4 regions of the Paraburkholderia sp. SIMBA_053 genome follow, and region 4 is predicted to be linked to each of the others. Evidence: riboswitches for the same ligand, from Rfam matches in the RefSeq annotation. Region 4 holds a riboswitch; each other region holds the start of a gene.
The links. Region 4 has a riboswitch for cobalamin ahead of cobW (cobalamin biosynthesis protein CobW). Riboswitches for the same ligand answer to the same signal wherever they lie in the genome.
Positions count from the first base shown of each region.

Region 1 (3,235 bases), on a different contig from region 4:
TGCATGTAGCCGTTAGCGCGCGCAACGTCGATGCCCTGATGAATCGACGCGATGTAGGCCGAGCACGAAAACGGCCGCACGATGCCGGTCGTGCCCAATATCGACAGGCCGCCCACAATCCCGAGCCGCGGGTTCATCGTTTTGAGCGCGAGCGCTTCGCCGTCCTCAACGCCAATCGTCACTTCGAAACCGCCGCCATAGGCATGCTCGGCAGCGAGTTCTGCAAGATGCTCGCTCATCATTTTGCGCGGCACCGGGTTGATCGCCGGTTCGCCGACGGCGAGCGTCAACCCCGCACGCGTCACCGTGCCCACGCCCGGCCCGGCGCGGAACACCACACCTGGCTCAGGGACCAGACGCACGCGCGCGAACACCACGGCGCCGTGCGTGACATCGGGATCGTCGCCGGCATCCTTGATCGTGCCCGCTTCGGCGCCGTCATCGGTCAACCGGCAGAAGACGAGCGGCATCGGCACATGCTGGCCCTTGGGCAACACGATTTCGGCCACCTCGCTGACCACACCCGCGAGCAGCAGACGCGCGGCCGCCAGCGACGTGGCGGTTGCGCAACTGCCGGTCGTGTAGCCGCTGCGCAGCGGTGCGGGTTGTTCAGGCGTTTCGTCGCGCATGAGCGTCACGCCGATGAAGCAGCGTTGGTGTTATCGGCAACACTATGGACGCCATCGGCAGCGCAACGCTTCACCACATCGTACAAGGTGATCGGCAGCGCTTGCCGCCACGTATCGAAGCCACCGAGCGGCTGAGCGTCCGCAAGCGCAATTCGCGTGAGCGTGCCGCCATGTTTGTCACGCCATGCAGCGAGCGCCGCCTCGCCTTGCAGCGTGACCGCGTTCGCGACCAGCCGGCCGCCGTCGCGCAAATTGTCCCAGCACCCTTCGAGCACGCCGGGCACCGTCACGCCGCCGCCGATAAACACCGCATGCGGCGCGGCCAACCCTTCGAGCGCTTGCGGCGCGCGGGCCGCCACGAGTTGCAAACCCGGCACGCCCAACGCATCGCGATTGTGCTCGATGAAGCGCTGACGCTCCGCGTGCCCTTCGATGGCGATCGCCCGGCAAGTCGGATGCGCGCGCATCCACTCGATGCCGATCGAGCCGCTGCCCGCACCCACGTCCCACAACAATTCGCCGGGCGTCGGTGCGAGTCGCGCGAGCGTGATCGCTCGCACATCGCGTTTGGTGAGCTGGCCGTCGTGACGGAACGCGTCGTCGGGCAGACCGCAGGTGAGCGGCAGGCGCGGCGCGCCTTCGGTGGCGCGGCATTCGAGCGCGACCAGGTTCAGCGCGGCGACATCGCCCGGGGACCATTGATCCGCACGGCCGTCGATGCGCCGCTCGTCGTCGCCGCCAAGGTGTTCGAACACGGTCATCCGCGTTGCGCCGAAACCTCGCGCGCTCAGCAGGTCGGCAAGCGCGGCGGGTGTGCGCCCGTCCGCGCTGAGCACGAACACGCGCGCGCGGTCATGCAAATAAGCGTTCAGCGTGGGCAACGGCCGCCCAACTACCGACACCATGGCCACATCCTGCAACGGCCAGCCGAGCCGCGCCGCCGCGAGCGATAACGACGACGGCGCGGGCAACACGCGCAGTTCACTGGGCGGCAACTGTCGAGCCAGCGTCGCGCCGACGCCGAACAGCATCGGATCGCCGCTCGCCAGCACGCACACCGAACCGCCGCGCTCGGCCAGAAGCGGCGCGAGATCGAATGGGCGCGGCCACTCGGCGCGCCGCGCCGCCAGCCGCGCGGGCAACATCGACAGATGACGTTCGCCGCCGTAAATCACCGACGCCTCGAGCAACGCACGCCGTGCGGGCCGCCCCAAACCGGCGAAGCCGTCGTCGCCAATGCCCACTACCGTCAGCCACGCCGACATGCACCCTTCCTCATTTTGTATCTCAAACAATGCACTGCGCCACGCCGGTCAAAGCGTCCAGCCTCGTTGTGCTATCCGAAAAAGGGCATAATACAGCCGCCGGTGCCCTTCGGGGCCTAACAGGGAACACAGCGGGAAGATTGCCGCTGTGGCTGCCCCCGCAACTGTATGCAGCGAGTCCGCCTGCGCTTGGCGCCACTGGTTCAACCGGGAAGGCCGCAGCGGACGACGACCTGCCAGCCAGGAGACCTGCCGGCCAGACTGTTCGTGCCAGCCAACATCGGGCGGGGTGTACCGATGCCGCAGCAATGCCGTTTTGACCGCTTGCTCGGGCCGTCGCGCGACGCTAACCCGGTGTCCGTCTTGAATCCAGCTTCGCCCTCCACTCTCTTGGCCGACGCGGCATCTGCGCTGCGGCCCTCGGCGTGTCCGGGCCTGCTGCGGATCGTGGCGGCGCGCGACGGCGGCATTTGTCGGATCAAGCTGCCAGGCGGCGAATTGAGCGCGGCTCAGGCCGAGGCGGTCGCCAACGCGAGCGCGCAGCATACGGCGGGTGTGATCGAACTGACGAATCGCGCGAATCTGCAATTGCGCGGTGTTCGGGCCGGCCATGAAGCTGCGCTGGTCGCCACGCTGATCGATGCGGGGCTCGGACCGGGCGCTGCAAGCGGCTCTGAAAGAATGGGCGATAGAGCGCCGACCGATTCCGCCGAAGACGATCACGATCACGGTCACGATCGCGATCGCGATCGCGATCGAAACGCGCACGCACTCGATGCAGCCGCCGCTGACGACGTGCGCAACGTCATGATCAGCCCCACTGCCGGACGCGACCCATGCGCACTGTTCGACACCAGACCTCTGTGCACCGCCCTTCTCACGCTGCTGCAAAGTGAAGCGCGTTTCGCGGCACTATCGCCGAAATTCGCGTTATTGGTCGACGGCGGCGAGCGGCTCGCGAGAGTGGACCACCCGCATGACGTGTGGCTCGCGGCAGCACAAGATTCGGCCGGAGCGGTGCGCTTCGTGTTCGGGCTCGCGGGCTGCCCGACCGTGGATGCAAACGCGAGCGCAAACACGCACATCGGCGGGAAGTCACCATCATCAGGCAACGCTGCGAACTCGTCCGAAAGATTGCATGCGGATGCGACAGGCGCGTTGGCCTCGGTGCTGCCGTCGCAAGTTCCGGCGCTCGTGCGCGCGTTGCTGCATACGTTTCTCGATCTTGCCGCTGCCGACGCCACGCGTATGCGTCATCTGCTCGACACGCATTCGGCGGACGCGATATTGCAGCATGCGCAAACCTACGTGGATTTTCCATTGACACGCGACGCGACGCTC
Region 1 is NZ_JAWRXU010000001.1:465,384-468,618, forward strand. It holds gene SB753_RS02150 (cobalt-precorrin-5B (C(1))-methyltransferase) at 1-629, opposite strand, end outside; gene cbiE (precorrin-6y C5,15-methyltransferase (decarboxylating) subunit CbiE) at 635-1,894, opposite strand; cobalamin riboswitch at 1,978-2,166, shown strand; gene cobG (precorrin-3B synthase) at 2,249-3,235, shown strand, end outside.
Region 1: it holds a riboswitch for cobalamin, as region 4 does, so the genes downstream of both, cobG (precorrin-3B synthase) here and cobW (cobalamin biosynthesis protein CobW) in region 4, are expected to answer to the same signal.

Region 2 (3,235 bases), on a different contig from region 4:
GACCGGATTTTGCAGCGTCACCGACGCGCGCACGTCGGTCTTGCCTACATGTCCGCTCCACGATCCTTCGAGTCCTTGCACTTTTGCATGGCCCACGTTTTCGACCAGATAGATCCCCGGCGTCACCTGTTCATAGTCGATCAGATTCGAATAACGCGTCTGGAAAGCACTCAAACGCATCACACCGAGCGCATTCGACGCGTATTGCAACGCTGCTTCGATCGAATGACTGCGCTCCGGCTGAATGGACGGATTACCGCTCAGCGGATAGTACAGATCGTCGAAGCTAGGCGCGCGAAACGAACTGGAATAGCTTGCGCTTAGCTTCCAGCGCGACGTGATGTCGAAGCCATAGCCGAGATAGTAACTGTTCGCTCCGCCGAAATCGGAGTACTGGTCGCGCCGCAGGTTAGCCTGTATCTGGTTGCGCCCGAAGCGTGCCGTATAACCGGCGAAGCCCGAGTCGACATGACGAGTGGGCGCGGCAAACGTATCGGAGTCGAGACTCTGGTCCAGATGCTCGTAGCCGACCTGCAGTTTCTGCTGCGCGGCCAGCGCAAAATCGTTCTGCCAGGTGTACTGTCGATTGTCGGTGTCGAAGCGGCCGTTATACAGACCGTTGGTGTTCGACACGCTGCGGTCGTCGCCTTGCGCAACGATGAAGTGCGTGGTCCACCAGTCCGTTAGCTTGCCGTTAGCGAAGGCGGACAACTGACGCACTTTCGTGTACAGATTGTTCAGATCGGTCGGCTCGCCGTACGCATTGTCGTAGCTGTTGTTGCCGTTCGACTGGAGATAGCGGGCGCCCGCGTCCCAGTTGTCGGTGAACTTATGGCGCAGCGAAGCGGAGATGCTCTCGTTCAGATAGCCGTTCGCATTGGGGTTCGCATTCGGCGCCTCAGGGGGATTGAGCGCGGAAAAACCGTCGTCTTTCGAACGCGCGAGCGAGATGTTGAAGGTCGTGCGGCCGTCCTTATCCAACGCGCCGTTCGCGCCTACCTGTTGTGTCTGCGTGTGGTAGCTGCCGTAGCCCACGGAAAAATTGAAACGCGGCGGATGATCGCCGCCGTCTTTCGTGAACACCTGGACCACGCCTCCAATCGCGCCCGAGCCATACAACGCCGACACGTTGCCGTTCACTACTTCGACGTGATCGACCTGATCGAGCGGAATCTGCGCAATTTGCGCGGTGCCGAGACTCACGGAATCGACGCGCACACCGTCGATGAGAATCAGCGATTGCGTCGACGACGCGCCGCGCAGATACAGGCTCGCTGTCGAACCGGGCCCACCTGTGCGCGAGATTTGCGCGCCGGGCGCGAGTTGCAGCAGACCCGGCAGATCGGTTGCGGTGGTATCGGCAATGTCCTGCTGATCGAATAGCGACGTTTGCGGAATCGTGTCGGCGAGCGCTTGAGGTCCGCGCTCGGCGGTGACGACGACGGGCGACAAAACAGCAGGTGATGATTCGGTGATAGCGACGGATACAGCGCTCGTAGCGACTGGTGCGACTGCAACCGACGGCGCAGGCGAACTGTCGGCGGCTTGCGCATGCGCGAGCTGCGGCAGCCCTGCAAATGCGAGCAGCGCCGCGCGGGCGATAGGGGACAGCATGAGTGAAGTTTCCCGTGGATGGCGTGCGCGGCCCGCTTCCCCGCAGGCCGTCGCGTAACGAGGCGCGAGCGCTTTTGACTTCATTTCGCGGGCGCGCGCCTCTCCCTCTGGCCGGTATCCGGGCTGACGACGCTCGATCCCGCCTTCCCACGCGTGACGCGCAGTGGCACACTCGCATGTTGAACTGGAACACGCGATGGGGATCGAACTGCAAACGCGAACTGCAAAGCACGAAGTGCAAAGCGAATGCGGTCGCTTACCGTTGCGGGGGCAGCGCAGGTTCGCGCGTTCAGGTGAACGGCGCGCCCTGCTTCCCGTTTAACTGCACGCGCAATGAATTGCGCGCGCGGGCACCAGAGTGCGGCCAGTGTATGAGCGGCCTCGGGGCCAGTCAAGAATGCGGGTCACGACAGCGATGATTCGGACAGGAGCAGAGTATTGTCCGACGCGATCTGTGACACACGAGTACTTTTTCATCTTCAGTCGAAAAAAGCCTGCATAAAGCGGTGTTGTTACGTCTCGAAACGAGACAAATGTCGGAACGTGCGGCATTCCGCGCTAAAATGCGAGGTCTTTAGAGGACGCAGCACATGCTCACCGAACTCGAAACACTCTCACAGAATATCGGCAAGCTGATAGCGATCAGCCAGCGCCACAACGAAGCGCGCGTTGCGCTTGAAGAGCAGCTCGCCCAGTCGCGCGCCGAGGCAGAAACCACGCGCACGGAACTTGCCATGGTGCGCGAGGAACGCGATGCACTGCAAGCGGAGCGCGACGCGCTGTCGGCCAAGATCGACGACGCTCAAGTGCGGCTCAATGCGATCCTCGAAAAATTGCCGCGCGCTCGCGGGCACAACGAGCCGGACAACCAGCTCGATCTGCTCGAGCCCGCTCAGCATGAAGTCGAAGCGGAGAGCGACGCCACTCGCCATGGAGAAAATGCATGACCACCAAGCAGATCGAAGTATCGATTCTCGGCGTGCCCTATCGCCTCGCCTGCTCGCCGGAAACGGAAGGCGCGCTGCTTGAAGCAGTCGCACGAGTCGACGCCGAAATGTCGAAGATCCGCAATAACAGTAACGTGCGCGGCACGGATCGTATTGCTGTCATGGCCGCGCTGTCGCTGGCATCGGAACTGCTTAAGCTGCAATCGAGCGTGCGTCACGGAGAAGCATTTCCCGCTGAAGAAATCAGGCGTACAATGCATCAAATGAACGAACAACTGGGTACTGTGATCGAGCAGTACACCATGCAGTAAGCAGCAAGTTTGCAACGTGTCTGGAAGTAGAAGTGGCCGGTCTTCGGGTCGGCTGCAGATTCAACCAGGTGGCACACGTAGCAGCTGAGCAAAGCGCGTGAGAGCATGCACGAGCACACTCGGCAAACGTTTCACCTGAATGGTTTTAGCTTCATCGGTTTAGCTTCCCTGCCTGGTTCGCCAAGGTCATATATTCCTTGAACCAATGCCATGTGCACGGTTGCGGAAATTTGTAGCACGGGCGTGCGCGTCACTCTGTCTGATGTACCCGAAGTGCTGCTAACTGCGACCAATTCTGAACCCCCGGTTCAGGATGCCGGCCTAGCGGCCAAGGCGGGGACCTTATTTGGAACGGCATCGGAC
Region 2 is NZ_JAWRXU010000008.1:158,484-161,718, forward strand. It holds gene SB753_RS23320 (TonB-dependent receptor domain-containing protein) at 1-1,614, opposite strand, end outside; cobalamin riboswitch at 1,706-1,987, opposite strand; gene SB753_RS23325 (ATPase) at 2,205-2,561, shown strand; gene SB753_RS23330 (cell division protein ZapA) at 2,558-2,872, shown strand; RNA gene ssrS (6S RNA) at 3,035-3,216, shown strand.
Region 2: it holds a riboswitch for cobalamin, as region 4 does, so the genes downstream of both, SB753_RS23320 (TonB-dependent receptor domain-containing protein) here and cobW (cobalamin biosynthesis protein CobW) in region 4, are expected to answer to the same signal.

Region 3 (3,235 bases), on a different contig from region 4:
TAGACGCAGCGTTCGCCACGTTCGAGAGCCGCAATCAGGCACGAAACCACGGTGGTGGTTTTGCCGACACCCGAAGGGCCGATCAGGAGCGCGTTGGTGCCAGGTATCAGTCCGCCGCCCAGCAGCGCGTCGAGACCTCCAGTGCCCGTGCTCACCACATGTGTATCGAATTTGGCGTGATGCTCGGCCGCGACGAGGCGCGGATAGACATGGATGCCGCCGGTGTCGAGCGTGAAGTCGTGGTATCCCTCGCGGAACTTGATGCCGCGCATCTTGGCAATGCGCAGGCGCCGGCGATTGCCGCCGTAGTCGTGCACGACGTTGTCGAGCGCGATCACGCCGTGAGCGATGCTGTGCAATTGCACGTCGCCCGGGTCGGACGTATTGTCGTCGAGCAGCAAGACCGTGCATGCGCGCGTGGCGAAATAGCGTTTCAACGCGAGGATTTGCCGCCGGTAGCGCAGTGCGTTCTGCGACAGCAGGCGCAACTCGGACAGACTGTCGAGCACGATCCGCACAGGCTTGATCTCGTCGACCTGCTGGATGACGTTTCGCACCGTTTCGCCGAGTTCGACCTCAGCCGGATGCAGCACCGTCTGCTCGAATTGCGGATCCAGACCTTCGTCGGAGACCAGTTCCAGGATATGGAACTGGCTCAAATCCCAGCCATGGCTGTCAGCTACCGAGATGAGCTCCGAACGAGTCTCGGAGAGCGTAATGTACAGACCTGCCTGCCCTTCCTCAGCGCCCTGAAGTAAAAATTGCAACGCCAGGGTGGTTTTACCCGTTCCCGGCGCGCCCTCCACCAGGTACATGCGGTGTGGGGTGAGGCCGCCTCCCAGGATGTTATCGATTCCCTCGATTCCTGAGCAAAGGCGGGTAGGCTTGTGAGTGGCAGCGTCTTTTGACATAGCGTGGTTATAGCATCGAATAATTGGCCTGGTCCGTCAGCCGGTATCGCCAGAATGCAAGTTGCATGCCTATTGCGAAAAGACCGTGGTTGGCGCGTGTGCGCCGGCGGAGAAGCGTGATCAGCGCCGTGTTAGTTCGTGTGGGCGGCGCGGCTGTCGGTATCGGACGAATAAGCCTTGGTTGTTCCGGCAAGGTCACGACGACGTCGGCCGCCATGTCCAGTCCCGTCGTTGCGAGCGCTGCAGTTCGACGACCGCGAGCGGTGGGATTTCAATGCGCGAAAACACCGCTGGCGGTGTGCCCAACACATGGACGATCGCCGCGCGGACCAGCGGCGCATGCGTCACGGCGACCACATCGTGGACAGCGTGCGACGCGCCATCCGGCGCGACGTCTATTGCGTCGAGCCATTCGCCGATCCGCTTCACCACCTGGCTGAATGATTCGCCGCCGTGAGGAGCGGCGTCGGGGTCGTGCGTCCAGGCTGCCAGTGCGTCTGGCGCGTGCGCGGCGAGATCGTTGAGCCGTTGGCCGCGCCACTGGCCGTAGTCGACATCCGAAAGCGCGGTGTCCACCTTCGCAGCGAGGCCGAGCGCCAGGGCCGTTTCGCGCGCGCAGGCGGCGGGGCTGACGAATGCGCTTGCATTATCGGCAAACGACAGGCGCGCTCGCGCTGCTTGCGCTTCGCCGAGGCCGCGAGCGTCGAGCGGATCGTCGGCCGGAAAGCGGCCCGCGCGCATGGCCGCGGTTGGCGCATGGCTGACCAGTAACAGCCGCAGGTTCATTTTTGAGTTCCCGTCAATATGCGCTCGTGTCGCTGCGTGGTAGCTGGCGCGGAAGTTTAGCGCGTAGAATAGCCGCACTGCGAAGCGCGGAAGCCGGTGAAAGCCCGGCGCGGTCGCGCCACTGTAATCGGCATCACAAGCCGAAAGCCAGACCTGAGCTTCGCATCATTCCTCTGCAATCGACTACGGGGCGCGCTACCCCAGGAGATGTCCATCATGACTGAAGCTGTTTTCGATACCGCCGGCCAGCCCGCCATTCAGCCCACGCCGATTCCGTTGCGTGAACTGCTGCCTTGGGCCGTGTTCGGAGGATTGCTGCTGCTGCTCGCGCTGTATTTCGTCGGTGCGGAACAGGGCGCCACGTCTTTAGTGCCTGGCATGTACGTGCATGAGTTCGTGCACGACGGCCGCCATCTGCTCGGCTTTCCCTGCCACTAACGGAGCAGAACATGGTCGGTAAGTTGTTGTTGCGCGGGATGCTTGCAGGCATCGCCGCGGGGCTGCTCACGTTCGCGTTTGCGCGAGTGGCGGGCGAGCCGCAGGTCAATCAGGCGATTGCCTTCGAAGAGAAAGCCGGGGACGGAGCCGGCGCAATGCATGAGCATGAGCACGCCGGTGCGGGTGCGGGTGCGGACGCGCACGAGCACGAGCACGAGCACGAGCACGAGCACGAGCACGAGCACGAGCACGAGCACGCGCATGAGCAGGAGTTGGTCAGTCGCGATACGCAAGCCGGATTGGGATTGCTCACCGGCGTAGTGACCTACGGCGCGGCATTCGGCGGACTGTTCTCTCTGGTGTTTGCCTATGCGTACGGGCGAGTGGGGGCGATGAGCGCACGTGCGTTGTCGGCGTGGCTTGCCCTCGGCGCTTTCGTCGCACTGGTGATCGTTCCTAACATCAAGTATCCGGCGAACCCGCCAGCGGTCGGCGACCCGGAGACAATCGGAACGCGCACGGGCCTGTTTTTTCTGATGATCGCCATCTCGCTGACCGCGATGGTTTTTTCGCTGAAGGTCCGGCGCCGCGCGGCAATGAAACTTGGCGCATGGAACGGCTCGATCGTGGCCGGACTTGTGTTCATCGCCATCATTGCCGCGGTGCAGATGTCGATGCCCGTGATCGACGAAACGCCGGCCGGTTTTCCAGCGGCGCTGCTGTGGAAGTTCCGTGTGGCTGCACTCGGCATGCAGGCGATCATGTGGGCGACGATCGGGCTGCTGTTCGGCGCGATCGTTGAGCGGAGTTCGTTTATGCGTGTCGGGAATCGCACAGCGACCCGGTCGGCTTGAGGTCTTCTGGCGGCTTGCGCTGAGCGGCTGGCTGCGTGAGTCGGTTAAGGCTGTGGGTGTTGAGCGCGCGGTGGTATGACACGGGCTGGGAATTGTCGGGTGTGATTTTTTGGCCCTGTCACCGCCGCCAGTCGCGAGCACGCTCAACAACTACATGTTGACCACGCCATCGGACGACGACGCCATCGCATCATGAAAAATAACTCCTAACGTATGCCTTTGTCCCGATCTCAAACGGCTCACTCC
Region 3 is NZ_JAWRXU010000011.1:16,582-19,816, reverse strand. It holds gene SB753_RS26040 (ATPase domain-containing protein) at 1-911, opposite strand, end outside; gene SB753_RS26035 (histidine phosphatase family protein) at 1,107-1,697, opposite strand; cobalamin riboswitch at 1,735-1,873, shown strand; gene SB753_RS26030 (CbtB domain-containing protein) at 1,914-2,135, shown strand; gene SB753_RS26025 (CbtA family protein) at 2,147-2,989, shown strand; gene SB753_RS26020 (2OG-Fe(II) oxygenase) at 3,140-3,235, opposite strand, start outside.
Region 3: it holds a riboswitch for cobalamin, as region 4 does, so the genes downstream of both, SB753_RS26030 (CbtB domain-containing protein) here and cobW (cobalamin biosynthesis protein CobW) in region 4, are expected to answer to the same signal.

Region 4 (3,235 bases):
CGTGTTGCAGCACATCTTCGACGTAGAAATCGACCGACGCCGGTTGCCGCAGATACGTCACGTTCGCGAGCCGCACGCTCGGAAAACCATCGCCGAGACGAGGAAACACGCTTGCCAGCAGCGACAACGTGGTGTCCGCAGAACTGAGCACGACGATATCCGCAGGCCGCTGATCGATACGGATCACGCCTTGCGTATCGTCGACGAAACCGCCCGGCGTGGTGCGCAGAAGATGCATGTGCGCTTACGCCTGCTGCGCTGCGACGCCCGGCACCTGAGCGTTCGACACGCCCAGCGCCGCGTCGAACGCGCGCTGCAGCGCGGCTTGATCGAGGTCTTCACCGATCAGCACGAAGCGGCTTTCGCCCGCCTCGCCAGGTTGCCAGCGCCGGTCGAAATAGCTGTCGAAGCGCCGGCCCACGCCCTGAATCACGAGACGCATTGCTGCGCCCGGCAATGCCGCGAAACCCTTTACACGGTAGATCGTGTTGCTCTGGACAAGCGTTTGCAGTGCGGCGATTACCGCGTCACGCGACAGCACGTTTGCATGCACCACTACCGAATCGAATTCATCGTGGTGATGGTCCGCATCGTCTGCCGAACCGTGATGGTCGTGGCGCAAGTGAATCGTTTCTTCCGATGCGGCTTCGAGCCCGAACAACGTGTGTAGATCGAGCTGCCCCATCTGCGCGCGCACGACCTTCACTTGCGGCGGAATCTCCTCGCGGATCACGGCTTCGACCGCATTCTGACGAGCCTCATCGAGCAGATCTGTTTTGTTCAGAATCACCAGATCGGCTGAAGCCAACTGATCTTCGAACAATTCGTGCAGCGGCGATTCATGATCCAGATTCGGATCGGCTTTGCGCTGCGCATCGACAGCGAGCGGATTTTCCGCGAACTGGCCGCTCGCGGCAGCGGGACCGTCGACCACGGTAATCACCGCATCGACGGTGAAACTGTTTTTGATCTGCGGCCAGTTGAACGCCTGTACGAGAGGCTTCGGCAACGCGAGACCCGAGGTTTCGATCAGCACATGGTCGATCTGCTCACGGCGCTCGACGAGCTTTTCCATTACCGGAAAGAACTCCTCCTGCACCGTGCAGCAGAGGCAACCGTTCGCGAGTTCATACAATTGCCCTTCCGTTTCGACACCGTTCTCGTCGCAACCGATGCCGCAACCCTTCAGGATTTCGCCGTCGATACCGAGTTCGCCGAACTCGTTGACGATCACCGCGATGCGCTTGCCGCTCGCGTACTGAAGAATGTGCCGCAACAGAGTGGTTTTGCCGCTGCCGAGAAAGCCCGTGACGATGGTGACGGGGATCTTGCGCATTTGAGTTTGCATCGTGAGGTCCATCCCAGAGGTTGCAGGCGCCGGCCGGCGTAGTCCGCACGCATGAGGTCCAGCGCGTGCCTCGGGCATGAACGACGGCCTTGCTACAACAGGAAAAACGCAGAAAACGGGTGTGAGGGCATGAGCGCAGCGCCGCATCCCCGCGACGTTCGCCCTTCGTGTTCCGGCCGGTATCCGGGCTGGCGAAAGCGCCGCTTCCCCTTCCCGGACGAGTGATTTCTCGCCCAGTGGTGATATGCCCACGCGGCCTTGCGCGTGGACATCGAAGCCGGCACTGCGACGCCACGCGAACCGCCGTGACGCCACTTTTCGCTTACCGTTGCGGGGGCAGCACAGGTTGACCCAAACCGTGACAGGCGGGCGCCCTGTTTCCCGTTTAACTGCATGCGCACGAGCGCGCACACGAGCACCAGAAGTGCGTGCGAGTTTAGGCCGACCGTCTGGCGCCGTCAAGGAAACGCGGGCCCGGCGCGCTTATCGCACGGGCTTCTCGTGTGCTATCGTATGCGCGCGTTTGGTGCCCGCACATGCATTCGCGTGTGCAGTTAAACGGGAAACAGGCAGCGCTCCCGCGCTCAACCTGTGCTGTCCCCGCAACGGTAAGCGACCTGCGGTGCAATGTTCATGCTGCACCGCGCATGCGTTTTCGATGCCACTGTCCGATACATTCGAATGAATGCGGGCGGGAAGGCAAAGCGCGTGAGGCCGCCAGCCCGGATACCGGCCAGATGCGGAGGCGACCGTGCGTTTCTCGACGTCACGCCGCCGGCAGCCGGAATCCGCGAGGGACGGATGTGAAGGCGCTGAAGCACGATCTGGCAACCGGGTTCGCACCCGCGCGTGCCGTCGTCGTGCGTGAAGACACCGCTTGAATGACTTCGATCTCCAATCACCTGGGCCCGTTCGCGTGCCGCACTGCATGGCGTACGCCGGCGGGGCGCGCAACGTCGTTGCCGTGCACGGCTAGCGAGGCGCGATGACACGCGCGTGGCTGATCGGCGCAGGGCCCGGCGACGTCGAACTGATGACGTTGAAGGCAACGCGCGCCCTCGGACAAGCCGACGTGATACTCGTCGACGATCTCGTGAATCGCGACGTGCTGCAATTCGCTCGCGCTGACGCCTCCATTGTTTACGTCGGCAAACGCGGCGGTCATCCGTCGACGCCGCAAGAAGGCATCGTCGCGCAAATGCTCGATCATCTGCATGCTGGGCGCAGCGTCGCGCGACTCAAGGGCGGCGATCCGTTCGTATTCGGCAGAGGCGGCGAAGAGCAGCAGGCGCTGCATGCGGCCGGAATCGAGGTGGAGATCGTCAGCGGGATCACAGCCGGAATCGCGGCGCCCGCAGCTATCGGCATTCCGGTTACACACCGCGATCATGCGCAAGGCGTGATCTTCGTGACCGGCCACGGTGCGGGCAGCAGCGAGCCGGATTGGGGCGCGCTCGCCGCCACCCACATGACGCTCGTCATCTACATGGGCATGCGGCGGCTGAACGATATCGTCGGCGCATTGCTCGCAGCCGGCATGCGCGCCGACACGCCGTGTGCGGCGATCGAATCGGCCACGCGTCCGGAGCAACGCCATGCGCTTTCGAGGCTTGGCGAATTCGCCGATGCGGTCGCGCGCGCGGGACTCGGCTCGCCTGCGATCGTGGTGATAGGCGGCGTGGCGTCGCTCGCGCTCGCGCGTGCCGCCGCGGCAAGCTCATCAGATGCGGCATCTTCGCCGGACGCGAAATGAAAACGCTTAGCGTGGGCATCGGTTGCCGCCTGCACACATCGGCGGACGAGATCGAAACGGCGGTGCGCGCCGCGCTCGGTTCGCACACGTTCGAACAGATTGCAACGGTAGCCTCTATTGAAACGAAAGCCGAC
Region 4 is NZ_JAWRXU010000010.1:6,774-10,008, forward strand. It holds gene cobN (cobaltochelatase subunit CobN) at 1-238, opposite strand, end outside; gene cobW (cobalamin biosynthesis protein CobW) at 245-1,348, opposite strand; cobalamin riboswitch at 1,505-1,786, opposite strand; cobalamin riboswitch at 1,856-2,101, shown strand; gene cobA (uroporphyrinogen-III C-methyltransferase) at 2,334-3,101, shown strand; gene SB753_RS25010 (cobalamin biosynthesis protein) at 3,098-3,235, shown strand, end outside.